One region of the Streptomyces sp. NPDC020362 genome, then DNA from elsewhere that is predicted to be linked to it. Evidence: riboswitches for the same ligand, from Rfam matches in the RefSeq annotation. Region 1 holds a riboswitch; each other region holds the start of a gene.
The links. Region 1 has a riboswitch for cobalamin ahead of AB0H32_RS04215 (ribonucleoside-diphosphate reductase subunit alpha). Riboswitches for the same ligand answer to the same signal wherever they lie in the genome.
Positions count from the first base shown of each region.

Region 2: linked by a shared signal. The riboswitch ahead of metE (5-methyltetrahydropteroyltriglutamate--homocysteine S-methyltransferase) and the one ahead of AB0H32_RS04215 (ribonucleoside-diphosphate reductase subunit alpha) in region 1 are both predicted to bind cobalamin.
Region 3: linked by a shared signal. The riboswitch ahead of AB0H32_RS23605 ((2Fe-2S) ferredoxin domain-containing protein) and the one ahead of AB0H32_RS04215 (ribonucleoside-diphosphate reductase subunit alpha) in region 1 are both predicted to bind cobalamin.

Region 1 covers NZ_JBFAET010000005.1:121,994-127,484, reverse strand. The annotation lists gene AB0H32_RS04215 (ribonucleoside-diphosphate reductase subunit alpha) at 1-1,880, opposite strand, end outside; cobalamin riboswitch at 2,005-2,143, opposite strand; gene AB0H32_RS04210 (GNAT family N-acetyltransferase) at 2,183-2,689, opposite strand; gene mctP (monocarboxylate uptake permease MctP) at 2,824-4,452, opposite strand; gene AB0H32_RS04200 (DUF3311 domain-containing protein) at 4,449-4,712, opposite strand; gene AB0H32_RS04195 (GntR family transcriptional regulator) at 4,965-5,491, opposite strand, start outside.
Region 2 covers NZ_JBFAET010000067.1:21,243-26,733, forward strand. The annotation lists gene metE (5-methyltetrahydropteroyltriglutamate--homocysteine S-methyltransferase) at 241-2,565, opposite strand; cobalamin riboswitch at 2,733-2,924, opposite strand; gene AB0H32_RS23650 (3-hydroxybutyryl-CoA dehydrogenase) at 3,161-4,030, opposite strand; gene aceB (malate synthase A) at 4,027-5,491, opposite strand, start outside.
Region 3 covers NZ_JBFAET010000067.1:14,782-20,272, forward strand. The annotation lists gene AB0H32_RS23600 (SpoIIE family protein phosphatase) at 1-1,081, opposite strand, end outside; cobalamin riboswitch at 1,757-1,878, shown strand; gene AB0H32_RS23605 ((2Fe-2S) ferredoxin domain-containing protein) at 1,962-2,369, shown strand; partial or broken gene AB0H32_RS23610 (acyl-CoA dehydrogenase family protein) at 2,452-2,662, shown strand; gene AB0H32_RS23615 (enoyl-CoA hydratase/isomerase family protein) at 2,659-3,735, shown strand; partial or broken gene AB0H32_RS23620 (enoyl-CoA hydratase) at 3,887-3,994, shown strand; cobalamin riboswitch at 4,069-4,213, shown strand; gene AB0H32_RS23625 (CbtB-domain containing protein) at 4,250-4,471, shown strand; gene AB0H32_RS23630 (CbtA family protein) at 4,493-5,245, shown strand; gene AB0H32_RS23635 (hypothetical protein) at 5,338-5,491, shown strand, end outside.

The sequences.
Region 1 (5,491 bases):
TCGATGCACTCGTACACGCCCGCGATGGAGGCGATGGTCGCGGTCGGGGCGATCGCGAGGAGCAGCGAGTTGCGCATGCCGACCGCGGCGATCCGCTCGCGCAGCGCCGCCCAGCGCTCGGGCCAGGCCGGCTCGACGCCGTAGTGGTCGGGGTGCAGGACACCCTGGGCCGTACGGGTCTTCTCCCAGGCGGGCAGCGGGCCGCTGCGCTCGGCGAGGTCGGCGGAGGCCTCGTACGCGGCGAGCATGATGCGCTCGGCGATCCGCGTGGACAGGGCCTTGGCCTCGGGCGAGCCGAAGGGCAGACGCAGCTTGAAGAAGACGTCCTGCAGACCCATCGCACCCAGGCCCACCGGACGCCACCTGGCGTTGGAGCGGCCCGCCTGCTCGGTCGGGTAGAAGTTGATGTCCACGACACGGTCGAGGAAGGTGACGGCCGTGCGGACGGTCTCGTCCAGGCGCTTCCAGTCGATGTCCCCGTCGCTCACGAAGGCACCGAGGTTGACCGACCCCAGGTTGCAGACCGCGGTCTCCCCGTCGTCCGTGACCTCCAGGATCTCCGTGCAGAGGTTGGAGGAGTGGACGACGTGGCCCGGGGTCGCCGTCTGGTTGGCCGTGCGGTTGGCGGCGTCCTTGAAGGTCATCCAGCCGTTGCCGGTCTGCGCGAGGGTGCGCATCATGCGGCCGTACAGGTCACGGGCCGGGATGGTCTTCTTCGCGAGCCCCGCCGCCTCCGCCCTGCGGTAGGCGGCGTCGAACTCCTCGCCCCACAGGTCGACCAGCTCCGGCACGTCCGCCGGGGAGAACAGCGACCACTGCTCGTCGGCGTTGACCCGGCGCATGAACTCGTCCGGGATCCAGTGCGCGAGGTTCAGGTTGTGCGTACGGCGGGCGTCCTCACCGGTGTTGTCCCGCAGCTCCAGGAACTCCTCGATGTCGGAGTGCCAGGTCTCCAGGTACACGGCCGCGGCACCCTTGCGCCGGCCGCCCTGGTTCACGGCGGCCACCGAGGCGTCCAGGGTCTTCAGGAACGGGACGATGCCGTTGGAGTGCCCGTTGGTGCCGCGGATCAGCGAACCGCGCGAACGGATGCGGGAGTACGACAGACCGATGCCGCCGGCGTGCTTCGAGAGACGGGCGACCTGGTGGTAGCGGTCGTAGATGGAGTCCAGCTCGTCCAGCGGGGAGTCCAGCAGGTAGCAGGACGACATCTGGGGGTGCCGCGTGCCGGAGTTGAACAGGGTGGGGGAGGAGGGCAGGTAGTCCAGGCGGCTCATGAGCCCGTAGAGCGACGCGACCTCGTCCACCGCGCGGGCGCTGTCGTCCTCGGCGAGACCGGCGGCCACACGCAGCATGAAGTGCTGGGGCGTCTCGATGACCTGGCGGGTGATCGGGTGGCGCAGCAGGTAGCGGCTGTGCAGGGTGCGCAGGCCGAAGTAGCCGAAACGGTCGTCGGCGACCGGGTCGATCAGGGAGTCCAGCCGGCCGGCGTGCAGCCGGACGAACTCGGCGGTGCGGTCGGCGACGAGGCCCTCACGGTGGCCCACGGCGACGGACTCGGTGAAGGACGTCACGCCCTGCGAGGCGGCCTCCGCGCGGATGGAGAGGGTCAGCAGCCGGGCGGCCAGCCGGGAGTAGGCAGGGTCCTCGGAGATGAGGCCGGCGGCCGCCTCCGTGGCCAGCTCGCGCAACTCCGCCTCGTCGGCCCGCGCGGACCGGCCGCGCAGCGCGGCCGCGGCGACCCGGCCGGGGTCGGCGTCGGGGAGGTCGGCGGTCAGCTCGGTCAGGGTCCGCAGCAACGCGGCACCGGGACCGTCGGTCTCCACCGGGGCTCCGGTCGCCGGGGTGGCTGAAGCCGGTTCGGCTGGCGCGATGGTCACGTGGGGCTCTCCCTCGCTCGGCACGGGGCCTTGCGGAGGGCAGGGGGCAGCACGACGGCGCACGGCGTCGCGTCCACCAGCCCACTCCACGAGGCCCGGACGTCTCAAGGCACCCGGGCCGGACGGCCGGGTGCGCGCTGCCGACAGGTCCTCGGACTGACACGGGCGTGCGGATGCACGCAAGTACACCGTTGCGGGACAGTTCCGGATTCGCACCGGATTCCCCTGCGACGACAGCGAGGATGAGCATACATCTAGTGCCGGGCTGTCGTGTCACCCCCAGATGTTGTGTCGCCGTGGCTTCAGAGGGTCAACTCGTAGGTGAGGAGAGTGATGTCGTCCAGGTGGGGGAGGGGATTCCAGTCCCGCTCGGGTGTGCGAAGGAAACCCAGGCGCTCGTAGATGCGGTGGGCGCTGTGCATGGTGCGCTGGGTGGACAGGACGATGCCTGTGCAACCCGGGGTGCTGCGGGCCCGGTCGATGCAGGCGAGGACGAGTGCCTCGCCGACGCCCTGGCCGCGGGCGGCTGCCGCGACGGCGAGCATGCGGATCTCGGCCTCTCCCGGGGCCGCGATGTCGGCCATGGGGCCGCCGGAGGGGACGAAGGCGACTCCGCCCAGGACCGTTGTGTCCCGGACGGCCACGAGAACCTCGGCTGCGGCTGCTCGTTTGGCCACGTCTCTCAGCTCACCGAGGTACTCGTCGCTCTCGCCGAAGTCCAGGAGGCCGTCCTGGAGGTAGGCCTGGGCGGTGAGTTCTCCGAGGGCGGCGTATTCGGTGGGGGCTGCGAGGCGGATCACGAGGTCCATGCCGGTGAGTGTGCACGAAACAGCGGGCCGCCGTGGTGGGTGGTTCCCGGCGGCCCGCTGTGGGGTGTGTGGTTGCTCGCGCCCACGCGGCGGGGCCGCATGCCCATACGGCCCCGCGCCCCTTTCGGGGCGCCCTAGTGGGCGCTTCCTGCCGTAGCGGGCGGGAGTTCCACCTCGACTCCCGGCTCGCCCGCGTCCGCCGTGTAGTCCTCCGGGCTGGTCTCGTCGAGGCCCTCGGGGGCCTTCACGGCCTTCAGGACGACGGTCAGGACCAGCGTGACGAGCACGTTCAGCACGAAGGCCGTCAGGCCGATGTAGCCGATCTCGCCGATGCCGGGGATCTCCTTGGCGCTGCCGCCGAAGTGTTTCTGGGTCGGGGAGGCGACCCCGTAGGCGGCCGCCGTGCCGTAGACCATGCCGACCGCCCAGCCGGCCAGCAGCGCCCAGCGGTGGAACCAGCGCGTGAACAGGCCGCCGACCAGCGCCGGGAAGGTCTGCAGGATCCAGATGCCGCCCAGCAGCTGGAAGTTGATGGCGACCGTCTTGTCCATGGTCAGGACGAAGACCAGCGCGCCGACCTTCACCAGCAGCGACACGAACTTGGAGACCTGGGCCTCCTGCTTCGGTGTGGCGTCCGGCTTGAGGAAGTCCTTGTAGATGTTGCGGGTGAAGAGGTTCGCCGCCGCGATCGACATGATGGCCGCCGGGACCAGCGCGCCGATGCCGATCGCCGCGAAGGCCACGCCCGCGAACCAGTCCGGGAACATGTCCTCGAACAGCTGCGGGATCGCCAGCTGGCCGTTGGTGACCTTCACACCGGCCGCGATCGCCATGAAGCCGAGCAGGGCCAGCAGGCCCAGCATCAGCGAGTACAGCGGCAGGATCGTGGTGTTGCGGCGGATCACCTCACGGCTCCTGGACGACAGCGTCGCGGTGATCGAGTGCGGGTACATGAACAGCGCGAGAGCCGAGCCGAGCGCCAGTGTGGCGTACGTCCACTGGCCCGCCTCCGGCGGGGCGAGCGCGCCGCGCTGCTTGCCGGTGGCGGGGTTGACCTGGTTGAGCGCGTGACCCGCCTTGGCGAAGATGTCGTCGAACCCGCCGAGCTTGATCGGGATGTAGATGATCGCCACCACGATCACGATGTAGATCAGCGTGTCCTTGACGAACGCGATCAGCGCGGGGGCGCGCAGGCCCGAGGAGTAGGTGTACGCCGCCAGCACACCGAAGGCGATGAGCAGGGGCAGGTCCTTCACGAACCAGTTGGTGTTGTCACCGCCGCCCACGCCCATCACGTCCAGCACCGCCTGGATGCCGACGAGCTGGAGCGCGATGTACGGCATCGTGGCCAGGATGCCGGTCAGCGCCACGGCCAGCGACAGGCCCTTGGAGCCGAAGCGGCCGCGCACGAAGTCCGAGGTCGTCACATAGCCGTGCTTGTGGGACACCGACCACAGGCGGGGCAGGAACGTGAAGATCAGCGGGTAGACCAGGATCGTGTAGGGCACCGCGAAGAATCCGGCCGCGCCCGCCGCGTAGATCGCCGCCGGTACGGCGACGAACGTGTACGCCGTGTACAGGTCTCCGCCGAGCAGGAACCAGGTGACCCAGGTGCCGAACGACCGTCCGCCCAGGCCCCATTCGTCCAGGGAGTGCTCATTGTCGGCCCTGCGCCAGCGGGCGGCCAGGAAGCCCATGACCGTGACGGCCAGGAAGAAGAAGATGAAGACGCCGAGCGCGACGCCGTTGACGCCGCCCTTCACTGCGCCGCACCCCCCTTCGTGTCCCTGCGGCCGCGCTGGTCACGCTGCCAGAGCTGGTACGCCAGCACCGTGAGCGCGGTGGAGATCAGCACCCACAGCATCTGGTACCAGTAGAAGAACGGGATCCCGATGAAGGCCGGATCCGTCTTGGCGTACGAGCCGACCCACAGCATCGCCGCGAAGGGCGCGACGAGACAGAGGGCGATGATCACGCGGACCGGCGTCACGACCGGTGGTCTCACTTCAGGCGTTTCGGACATGCCACGGCTCCGTCCCCTCGCTGATCACCTGTGTAATGCGCAGGCAATCTAGGTGACAGTGTCGCGGCAGCGGAAGACCTCGTCCGTATATCGGTATGTCGATTTGGGGGTTGAGGTGTGAAGACCCCAACTCCTGCTAGTCCTGAGGGTGCTTGAGCCGCGCCACGCTGCATCGTCCCTGGAGCTGCGTCGGACGTGCGGCTGCCGCCGCGTGGCCCCCGGACCCCCGGCCTGTCGTGCTCTCGGCCGCTTTCATTCCGCAGGCCGCTTCAGCCGGGCCACGAACTTGTACCGGTCGCCCCGGTAGACGGACCGGACCCACTCCACCGGCTTGCCCTCGCGGTCCAGGGAGTGGCGGGAGAGCATCAGCATCGGCAGACCCACGTCGGTGCCGAGCAGGCCCGCCTCGCGCGGGGTGGCCAGCGAGGTCTCGATCGTCTCCTCCGCCTCGGCGAGATGGACGTCGTAGACCTCGGCGAGGGCGGTGTAGAGGGAGGTGTACTTCACGAGCGAGCGCCTGAGGGCCGGGAAGCGCTTGGCCGACAGATGGGTGGTCTCGATCGCCATCGGCTCGCCGTTGGCCATGCGCAGCCGCTCGATGCGCAGCACGCGTCCGCCCGCCGTGATGTCGAGCAGCTCGGCGAGCCGGTCGTCGGCGGTGATGTAGCCGACGTCCAGCAGCTGTGAGGTGGGCTCCAGGCCCTGGGCCCGCATGTCCTCGGTGTAGGAGGTGAGCTGCAGCGCCTGGGACACCTTCGGCTTGGCGACGAAGGTGCCCT
Region 2 (5,491 bases), on a different contig from region 1:
GGGGTGCGGGCGGGCGCCACCGTGAATCCGGCGCGTGGGGCGGGGGGAGCCGAGCCCGCCGCAGGTGACGGTCTCGTCCCCGCCCTGCTGCGAACATAACATCCGCGGAATTCGCGGTTTTCGCAGATGGACAGCGCTGCGATGCGCGACGACGCCCGACCGCCGACCTGTGCAGCGAGCGGTTCCGGCGGTTCCTCGGCGGTCGGGGGCGCCCCCCCCCCGCCGGGGGCGGGCGGGGGCTTACGTGAACCCCGGCGACAGCGCCCCGCGGACCCGGCAGGCGGCCGCGACCAGGTTCTCCAGGGAGGCCCGGGTCTCCGGCCAGCCGCGGGTCTTCAGGCCGCAGTCCGGATTCACCCACAGGCGCTCGGCGGGGATCGCCTCAAGGCCCGTGCGCAGCAGCCCGGCGGCCTCCGCGGCGCTCGGCACGCGCGGGGAGTGGATGTCGTACACGCCGGGCCCGGCCTCGCGCGGGTAGCCGTGGGCGGCGAGCTCACGGGCGACCTGCATGTGGGAGCGGGCGGCCTCCAGGCTGATGACGTCGGCGTCGAGGTCGTCGATGGCCCGGACGACGTCACCGAACTCGGCGTAGCACATGTGCGTGTGGATCTGGGTGTCCGGGCGGACGCCGCCGGTGGTCAGCCGGAAGGCCTCCGTGGCCCATGCCAGGTACGCGGGACGGTCGGCGGCCCGCAGCGGCAGCGTCTCACGCAGCGCGGGCTCGTCCACCTGGATCACCGAAGTCCCCGCCGCCTCCAGGTCGTTCACCTCGTCGCGCAGGGCGAGGGCGACCTGGCGGGCGGTGTCGGCGAGCGGCTGGTCGTCGCGGACGAACGACCAGGCCAGCATGGTGACCGGGCCGGTGAGCATGCCCTTGACCGGACGGTCGGTGAGGGACTGGGCGTATGTCGTCCAGCGCACGGTCATCGGCTCGGGGCGGGAGATGTCACCGGCCAGGATCGGCGGCCGGACGTACCGGGTGCCGTAGGACTGGACCCAGCCGTGGTGGGTGGCGAGGTAGCCGGTGAGCTGTTCGGCGAAGTACTGGACCATGTCGTTGCGTTCGGCCTCGCCGTGCACCAGGACGTCCAGGCCGGCCTTCTCCTGGAAGGAGATCACCTCCTGGATCTCCGCCCTGATGCGCTCCTCGTACCCGGCGGTGTCGATCCGCCCGGCCCTCAGATCGGCGCGGGCCGTGCGCAGTTCGCCGGTCTGCGGGAAGGAGCCGATGGTCGTGGTGGGGAGCAGCGGGAGGCGCAGGTGGGCGCGCTGGGCGGCGGCCCGCTCCGGGTAGGACGCGCAGCGGCGCGCGTCGTCGAGGGTGACGGCGGTGGCGCGGGCGCGGACGGCCGGGTCGCGGGTGACGGCGGAGTTCGCGCGGGAGGCCAGGTCGGCACGGTTCGCGGCCAGTTCCGCGGCGATGGCGTCGGTGCCGCGGGCCAGGCCCTTGGCGAGGGTGGCGATCTCGGCCGTCTTCTGCCGGGCGAAGGCGAGCCAGCGCATGATCTGCGGATCGATGTCCCGCTCGGCCGACGTGTCGAGGGGGACGTGCAGCAGCGAGCAGGAGGCGGAGACGTCGACCCGGTCGGCCAGGCCCAGCAGGGTGCCGAGCACGGCGAGCGAGGCCGACAGGTCGTTCACCCAGATGTTGCGCCCGTTGACGACGCCGGCGACCAGCCGCTTGCCGGGCAGTCCGCCGACGGCGGCCAGCGCCTCCAGATGGGCGGCGGCCGCCTCGGTGAAGTCCAGGGCGAGCCCGTCGACCGGTGCCTCGGCCAGCACCGGCAGGGCCTCACCGAGCCGGTCGAAGTAGGAGGCGACCAGCAGCTTCGGCCGGTCGGTCAGGGCACCGAGGTCGCGGTAGGCGCGGGCGGCGGCGTTCAGTTCGGCCGGGGTGCGGTCCTGGACCAGGGCGGGCTCGTCGAGCTGTACCCACTCGGCGCCCGCCGCGTGCAGGTCGGCGAGGACCTCGGCGTACACCGGCAGCAGGCGGTCCAGCAGGATGAGCGGCTCGAAGTCCGCGGGCGCGCCGGGCGCGGGTTTGGCCAGCAGCAGGTAGGTCACCGGGCCGACCAGCACGGGGCGGGCCGCCAGTTCCAGAGCGAGTGCTTCCCGCAGCTCGGCGACCTGCTTGCCGGAGTCCGCCGTGAACACCGTGTCCGGTCCCAACTCGGGTACCAGGTAGTGGTAGTTGGTGTCGAACCACTTGGTCATCTCCAGCGGTGCGACGTCCTGGGTACCGCGCGCCATGGCGAAGTACCCGTCGAGCGGGTCGGAGGCGACGGCGGCACGGTGACGGTCGGGGATCGCGCCGACCATGACGGTGGTGTCCAGCACGTGGTCGTAGTACGAGAAGTCGCCGGTCGGCACCTCGTCGATGCCGGCGTCCGCCAGCCGCCGCCAGTTGGTGCGACGCAGACCGGCGGCGGTGGCGCGCAGGGCGTCGGCGGTCACGCGGCCCTTCCAGTAGCCCTCGACGGCCTTCTTCAGTTCCCGGTTCTGTCCCTGGCGGGGGTAGCCGTACACGGTGGCCCGTGCTGCCGCGGCTGCGGGCTTGGTGGTCACGGAGATCTCCTTCGCGAGATGAATCCCTGAGATCCCGGGGACGGGACGAGAGCGCGAAGGGGTGACGGACCGGACGGTACCGGCCCACGGCCGTCCGTTCGGTGTGTGCGCCGACCCGCCCTCGAGGTCACCGGGATGTCCGCGCACGAGTGGTCCCGCGCGCGGGCAGATGGCAGGTCTTCGGACTCGCGGGCACGTCCTCACGGGGGAGGACACCTACTGGCCGTCGCTTCCCGGGCCCTCCTCGGGCCCAGTGCGTATGACGGCGGTCGTTCCCGCTCACCGCTGCGGGGCAGTCCCGGATTCCCACCGGGTTCCCTCTTGCGACGCATCCCGCCTGGCGGACGGGGCGAACCAGCTGCACCGGTCAGCCTAAGGGACCGTCCAGGGACGTGGTGCACGATGCCCCGCATTCGGAAGGTGACGTGGGACATGCCGCCGCAGTGGGGAAACGGGCCGGGGCGGGAGGCGCCGCACGAGCGCTTCCCGCCCCTCCCCTGTGAGCAGCCGCCGGATCCCTCGGCCGGCCGCTGCCGTCCGGGCCTTTCGGCCCGCTCCTCGCCGCGGGCCCCTCAGCCCGGGCGCGCCGGTCCGCTCAGGACCGGCCGTACTTGTGGAACCCCCGCCCGGTCTTGCGGCCGAGCAGTCCCGCCTCGACCATCCGCTGGAGCAGCGGGGGAGGGGCGTAGAGGGGTTCGCGGAACTCGTCGTAGAGCGACTCGGCGATCGAGGCGACGGTGTCGAGGCCGATCAGGTCCGCGAGCCGGAGCGGCCCCATGGGGTGGGCGCAGCCCAGCTCCATGGCGGTGTCGATGTCGGCGGCGCCGGCGAAGCCGGACTCCGCCATCCGGACGGCCGCCAGCAAATAGGGGATGAGCAGCGCGTTGACGACGAAGCCCGCCCGGTCCCGGGAGCGGACGACCGTCTTGCCGAGAACTTCCGTGGCGAAGGACTCGACGGCGGTCACGGTCCCGGGTGCGGTGTGCAGGGAGGGCACGACCTCCACGAGCGGCAGCACCGGCACCGGGTTGAAGAAGTGCAGTCCCACGACCCGGTCGGCGCGGCCGGTGGCCATGCCGAGGCGCATCACGGGCAGGGAGGAGGTGTTGGTCGCCAGGACGGCCGACGGGTCCTCGACGATCTTGTCGAGGGCGGCGAACACCTCGGTCTTGGCGTCCGCGTTCTCGACGACGGCCTCGATGACGAGCTGCCGGTCGGCCATCTCCTCCAGATCGCCGGTGAAGACGAGGCGGGCGAGGGCGTCCTGCGCGGCGGACGGCTCCAGCCCGCCCCGCCGGACCGCGCGCTCCAGAGAGGCGGCCACGCGCTCGCGGGCGACGCGGGCGGCCGTGGCGTCCGCCTCGCAGACCACCGTGTCCAGTCCCGCCCGCGCGCACACCTCGGCGATGCCGGCACCCATCTGGCCGCCGCCGACCACCCCGACGCGCCGGATTCCGCCGCTCATGACCGGGGCTCCGCGCGCTGCACCAGATGGGCGGTGTAGGCGTCGGGCGTGAAGAAGAGCGGCAACTCGCCCGCCAGGGCGGTCCGTTCGAAGAGCGCGCGTACCTCGTCGACCGGCGCCCACGGGTACTCGGCGCCGAGCGCGGCGGCCTCCTCGTCGAGCAGCCGCAGGACCGTCTCCCGGTCGATCACCCGGTGCCGCAGCCACTGCCAGATCTGCACGCGGGCGATCTCGGCCGTGGCCGCGTCCTCCATGAGACCGTACAGAGCGACCGCGCCCTGCCCGCGCAGCCAGGCGGCGAAGTAGCGCAGCGCGACCGCGATGTTGGTGCGCACGCCTTCCGGGGTGGGCGGCCCGCCGCCCCGGCGCACCGACAGCAGGTCCGCGGCCGTCACCTCCACGTCGTCCCGCGTCCGGTCGATCTGGTGCGGCCGCTCGCCGAGGACACCGTCGAACACCTCACGGCAGACGGCGACCAGGCCCGGGTGGGCGACCCAGGAGCCGTCGAAGCCGGCCTCGGCCTCGCGCTCCTTGTCCAGCCGCACCTTGGCGAGGGCCGCCTCGTGGGCGGCCGGGTCCCTGCTCGGCACCTGCGCGGCCATGCCGCCGACGGCGTGCGCGCCGCGCCGGTGACAGGTACGCACGAGGAGTTCGGTGTAGGCCCGCATGAAGGGAGCCGTCATCGTGACCTTCGCGCGGTCCGGCAGCAGGAAGTCGGTGCGGTGACCGAAGGTCTTGATCAGGCTGAACAGGTAGTCCCAGCGGCCCGCGTTCAGGCCCGAGCTGTGCTCGCGCAGCTCGTAGAGGATCTCCTCCATCTCGAACGCGGCGGTGATCGTCTCGATGAGGACGGTGGCGCGGATCGTGCCGCGGGGAATGCCGAGGAGTTCCTGCGCGGTGACGAAGACGTCGTTCCACAGGCGGGCCTCGTAGCGGTTCTCCAGCTTGGGGAGGTAGAAGTACGGGCCGCGGCCGGCGTCGATCTGCCGCTGCGCGCAGTGGAAGAAGTACAGGCCGAAGTCGACGAGCGCGGCGGGCACGGGGGCGTCCTCGAACTCCAGGTGCTCCTCGTCCAGGTGCCAGCCGCGCGGTCGTACGACGATGGTGGCGAGCTGTTCGCCGAGCCGGTACCGCCTGCCGTCGCCGGTGGTGAAGTCGATGCGCCGCCGGACGGCGTCGAGCAGGTTGAGCTGGCCGCCGATCACGTTGTTCCAGGTGGGCGCGGTGGCGTCCTCGAAGTCGGCCATCCACACCCGGGCACCGGAGCTGAGGGCGTTGACCGTCATCCGGCGGTCCGGCGGGCCGGTGATCTCCACGCGGCGGTCGGTCAGGCCGGGGGCGGGCGGTGCGACCCGCCAGGTGGGGTCGGCACGGACGGCGGAGGTGACCATCGGGAAGTCGAGCGGGGAGCCGCTGGCCAGGCGGAGGATCTGCCGGCGGCGTTCTCGCATCAGGTCCCGG
Region 3 (5,491 bases), on a different contig from region 1:
GTTCGACGAGCCCGTCGGTGTACAGGACGAGGGTGTCGCCGGGGGTGTAGGGCAGGGCGGCCTGCGGGCGCGGGACGTGGCGCAGGCGAGCCCCCAGGGGCGGGTCGGTGGCCTGGTCGAGCAGGACGAAGGTGCCGTCGGAGTGGAGCAGGACGGGTGGGAGGTGGCCGGCACTGCTGTAGGTGATGTGCCGACGGTGCGTGTCGATCACAGCCTTGACCGCGGTCGTGGCCAGGGCTCCTTCGACCGAGCGGGCATACAGGCCCAGTACCTCCATCGCCCTGGCCGGCTCGTGCAGAGCGCGGACGGCGGCGGACAGGGCGCTGCGCAGCATGCCCATGGCGGCGGCGGCCTCCAGACCGTGACCGACCACGTCGCCCACGGCGAGGGCGAAGTCGCCGTCGGGCAGGTCCACCACGTCGTACCAGTCGCCGCACACGTTCAGTCCTTTGGTGGCGGGCAGGTAGCGCACCGCGACGTTCTGATGCCGGTCCAGGTCCGGCGAGTGCATCATCGCTTCCTGGAGAGTGACGGCGACCTTCCTTTCCCGGGCATGGGCCTGCCGCAACTGCTCGTTCAACAGTTGCAGCTCCCGCGCCCGCGCATACAGTTCGGCCTCGATGGCCTCGCGCTCTCCGAGCGGCTGACCCGGTTGCGAGCGGCCGGCATGGGACAGCACGAACTCGGTGACGTCCTCCACCCGGTGGATGATCCATGCCACTTCTTCGTCGGGCCCGATCACCGGGGTGTTGACGGGGGACCACCACCGTTCCTCGAACACTCCGGGGCGGTGGGGCACGGGGATGTCGTACTTCTGCACCGCCATCGTGTCCGGCTGCTGCGAGCGCAGGACCCGGTGCAGGGAGGCACTGAGGTTGCGCACCCCGTCGGCGTCCGGGTCTGCCGGGTTGTCGGGGAACGCGTCGAAGAGGTACTGCCCGACCAGGTCTTCCCGGGCGCGGCCGGTCGCCCGGCAGTAGGCCGCGTTGACGTCGAGGATCACGAGATCGCGGCCCATGACGAGGTACGGGCTGGGCGTGGCAGCGAACAACGCCTGGTAGTCGATCGGCGCTGGGCTCACAGGCGCTCTCCCGTTCTCCTCCGACGCCCCCTCTCCGGTTCCACTATGCGCGTTGCCGATCACCACGCCAGTGGGACGCCGTCTCGGAGTGTCGGAGAACCGCTGGTCAGGGGCGACGCTGCGGCTCCTGCCCGCGCTCTCCTGGTCCCCAGGCCCGCACCGCGATGCCGGTGGGGCGGGCGGCCACCGCCACCAGGTGGCCGAGAGGGACTCCGGGGCCGCCGCGCGCCGTCCCGGCGGGCGGGTACGTACGTCAGGACCGCGCCCGGGAAGTCACCCATGACGAGCAGGGTGTCCTCCGGATGGGCGTACGCGGCCACCCCGGCCCTCTCCGAGGCCGGGCCCGTGGGAACGGCCGGGGTCGAGGCCGGTCAGCGGGTGACGGGGGTGAGCGGACGGTCGGCGTCGCGCGGACGCACTGCGGCATGCGCCAAGAATGTTTGCGCGAGTGTGCTGCGGCCGCTCCCGTTGTGCCGATGGGGCCGTGATCCACCCAACACCTTTTTCTGTCAAGGGAGTTCGCGCGCCGGGTGTTGGCTGTCGGGAACGTCTCCCCTGCACAGTGCGGCCCGCCGCCGGTGTGGGTGCCGGGGCCTGGCGCGATTCTCCAGGAGGCCGGATGACGGCGTCCCGTCGGCGGTGGGATGATGTCCGGCGACAAGGCGACGGCGATCCGAGGAAGCCGGTGTGAATCCGGTGCGGTCCCGCCACTGTGATCGGTGAGCGAGTTCCGACAGGCCACGGCCCGAGAGGGCGGGAAGGCCGGGACGAGCGACGACCCGAGAGCCAGGAGACTCACGCGGTCGCCTCCTCGACGGACACCGGGGCGGATCTCCCCGGGGAGGGGTGGTGCGGCATGCCCGGGAGGCCGGCCGAAGAGATGTCGGGTGACGAGGCGGCTGCGGGGGCAGCCGGACCGGCGCCGTGCCGCGTCGTCGTGTGCCGGGACTGCTGCTGCGGCAGTCCCAAGGTGACCAGCGTCGATCATGGGGCGCAGACCGCCCGGCTGCGTGCGGAGGTGCCCGTGCGCATCTCGGCCTGCCTCGACGTGTGCGAGCAGGCCAACGTCATCGTCGTACAGCCCTCCGCCGCAGGGCGGGCCGCCGGTGGCCGACCGGTCTGGCTGGGCCTGGTCAACGATCCCGACGCGACGCAGGACATCACCGACTGGGTGCGCGCGGGCGGGCCGGGCATCGTGCCCCTGCCGGAGATCCTCGGCCTCTACGCCTTCACACCACCGCGCCTTGCCGGGGCTTCCCAGGACCGGCGCGGCGCCGGCCTCCCCTGAGAGCGGAACCGGACGGCATGGGGCAGTCGCGAGGCACGGGGACACCCGGAACCGGGCCTGCCGCGCGGCGCGCCGGAACGGCACCGGGTACTCGGTGACCGGCCGTGCGCTCCAGCTGCCCAGGGGCTACGGCCACCTCGGCGCGTCCGGCATCGATCGGCGCGTCCGGTGCCGATCAGCGCGTCCAGCATCGAGAAAACGTCCGTGACCTGCGCGTCCACCAGATCCTGGAAGGAACCGACGAGATCATGCGTGTCATTGTGGCCCGCGGCCTGACGGAGGCTCTCGGATGAGCGGAACCGAAGAACCCGTCCTCCTGCACACCGCAGGGCGGGCCGCACACATCACCCTCAACCGGCCGAAGGCCATCAACGCACTGTCCCACCCGATGGTGCGCCGCATCGACGAGGCCCTGACCGCCTGGGAGCACGATCCGGCCGTGGAGACCGTGGTCGTCACCGGGGCGGGGGAGCGCGGGCTGTGCGCGGGCGGCGACATCCGCGCCGTCCACGACGACGCCCGCGACGGCGACGGCACCGCCTCGGCCGCCTTCTGGCGTGACGAGTACCGCCTCAACGCCCGCATCGCCCGCTACCCCAAGCCGTACGTCGCCCTGATGGACGGCATCGTCATGGGCGGCGGCGTCGGGATCTCCGCCCACGGCAGCGTCCGGGTCGTCACCGAGCGGTCGAGGGTCGCCATGCCCGAGACCGGCATCGGCTTCGTCCCCGACGTCGGCGGCACCTACCTGCTCGCTCTCACCCCGGGCGAACTGGGCACCCACCTCGCGCTGACCGGGGCGCAGATCGGTGCCGGCGACGCCCTGCTCTGCGGGCTCGCCGACCACTATCTGCCGTCCACCGGCCTCGACGCCTTCGTCGACGACCTCGCCGAGATGCCCGTACGAGACGCCCTCCGGCGCCACGTACAGCCGCCGCCGCAGGGTGAGCTGGCCGCCCGGCGCGAGTGGATCGACGCCTGTTACGCCGCCGGCACGGTGGAGGAGATCGTGCAGCGGCTGCTCGCCCACGGCGACCCGGCCGCGAAGGAGGCGGCGGAGACCCTTCTCACCAGGTCACCGACGTCTGTGAAGGTCACTCTGGCCGCCCTGCTCCGTGCCCGGCGCCTCGGTCCCCTCGAGCGCGTCCTCGACCAGGAGTACCGCGTCTCCTGCGCGGCCCTGAGCACGCACGACCTGGTGGAGGGCATCCGCGCCCAGGTCGTCGACAAGGACCGCAACCCGCGCTGGTCGCCCGCGACCCTCGCCGAGGTCACCGACGCCGACGTCGAACGCTTCTTCACCCCGCTCGGCGAGCACGAGCTGGGACTCGCCGGGCCCGGCACCGCCCCGGAGACGGCCTGGTGAGCCGAACCGTCGCGGGCGGCGTGCATGCCGAACTCGACGTGACCGCAGCGGTGTTGTATGCCGAGCGCCGCCCGGGACCGGTTCGGACAGCTGCGCATGCCGACCGTGGCGGCGGGGGCCGGACAGGCCGAGGCCATGGAGACGTCGCCGAGGCGTCCGCCGTGAACGGCGCTCATTCCACACGGTGTTCGCGACTGCCGACCGGAAGGCGGGCCTGGGCGCCCTCGGCGACGAGCGGCCCGCCGCGTTCCGTCACCGCTGCCCCGTCCGCCCCTGCCGCGGCCACCCGGTGCGAGAGGAAGATCACGCGGGGTGGACGCGGTCTTGGCCGTGCCCGCGTGGCGCGGTACGGTCTGTCCGATATCGACGACGGCGAGACGGAAGCCGGTGGAAATCCGGCACGGTCGCGCCACTGTATGCGAGACGCCTTGAGGAGCGCCTCGTGAGTCAGACCCGTGGCCGTCGTCCACTGCACCACCGAGATGGGACGCGAACTCCCAGAGGAGGTTCTGCCATGGCGCAGACCGTCGCCCAGCCGACAGCCACCACTCCCGTCGTTCCCGCCACGCTGCCGCTGAAGGCGATAGCTCCCTGGGCGGTCTTCTTCGGCATCCTGATGCTGGTCCTGCTCTACTTCGTCGGCGCCGAGCAGGGCGCCACCTCCGTGTTCAACGGCACGGACGTCCACGAATGGGTCCACGACGCCCGCCACCTGCTCGGCTTCCCCTGCCACTGACGCGAGGGACGCCGCACGCCCATGAACTCCGCAACGGTAAGAAATCTCCTCGTGCGGGGCATGCTCGCCGGCCTGGCGGCCGGCGTGCTCGCCCTGGTCGTCGCCTATCTCCTCGGTGAGCCGAACGTCGACAAGGCGATCGGCTTCGAGGAGGCGCACTCCCACGAGCACGAGATGGAAGTCGTCTCCCGCTCCCTGCAGTCCACCGCCGGTCTCGCCACCGGCGTCCTCGTCTACGGGGTCGCCTTCGGCGGTATCGCCGCGCTGGCGTACTGCTTCGCGCTCGGCCGGGTGGGCCGCTTCGGCCCGCGGGCGACCGCGCTGCTGCTGTCCGGCTGCGCGCTCGTCGCCGTGTACGTCGTCCCGTTCCTGAAGTACCCGGCCAATCCGCCGTCGGTCGGCAACCCCGACACCATCGGCAAGCGGACCACCCTGTACTTCCTGATGATGCTCCTCAGCGTGCTTCTCGCGATCGCGGCGACCATCCTCGGCAAGCGGCTCGCGCCGTCGCTGGGCACCTGGTGGGCGACCGTGGTTGCGGTGGCCTCCTTCGCCGTCGTGATCGGCCTGGCCTACGAGTTCCTGCCGGTCATCAACGAGGTGCCGAAGGACTTCCCGGCCACCCTGCTGTGGCGGTTCCGTCTCTCGGCCCTCGCCATCCAGAGCGTTCTGTGGGGCGGATTCGGGCTGCTCTTCGGTGAGTTGGCCGAGCGGCAGCTGAATCCCAAGCCGGCCGCGGCTCCTTCCGGGCGGACGGTTCCCGCCTCGAACTGACGGTTTTGGGACACGACAGGGCCCTTCGGAACCCTCCGGGGGCCCTTTCGCGTTCCCGGGACACCGGCGCAGGTGACGAGCGGAGGAGCCGAGTGGCCAGACGTCCCCAGCCACGCCACATCACTCTCGACGGCCGTGACGCGGTCGCTCTCACCGTCGAGGAGTACGAGCAGCTGATCGCCAGCCGACGGCAGATCGGCGGCCAGAGCGCACGGGTGCGGGTGCTGGCCCAGCAGGCGAAGCGGA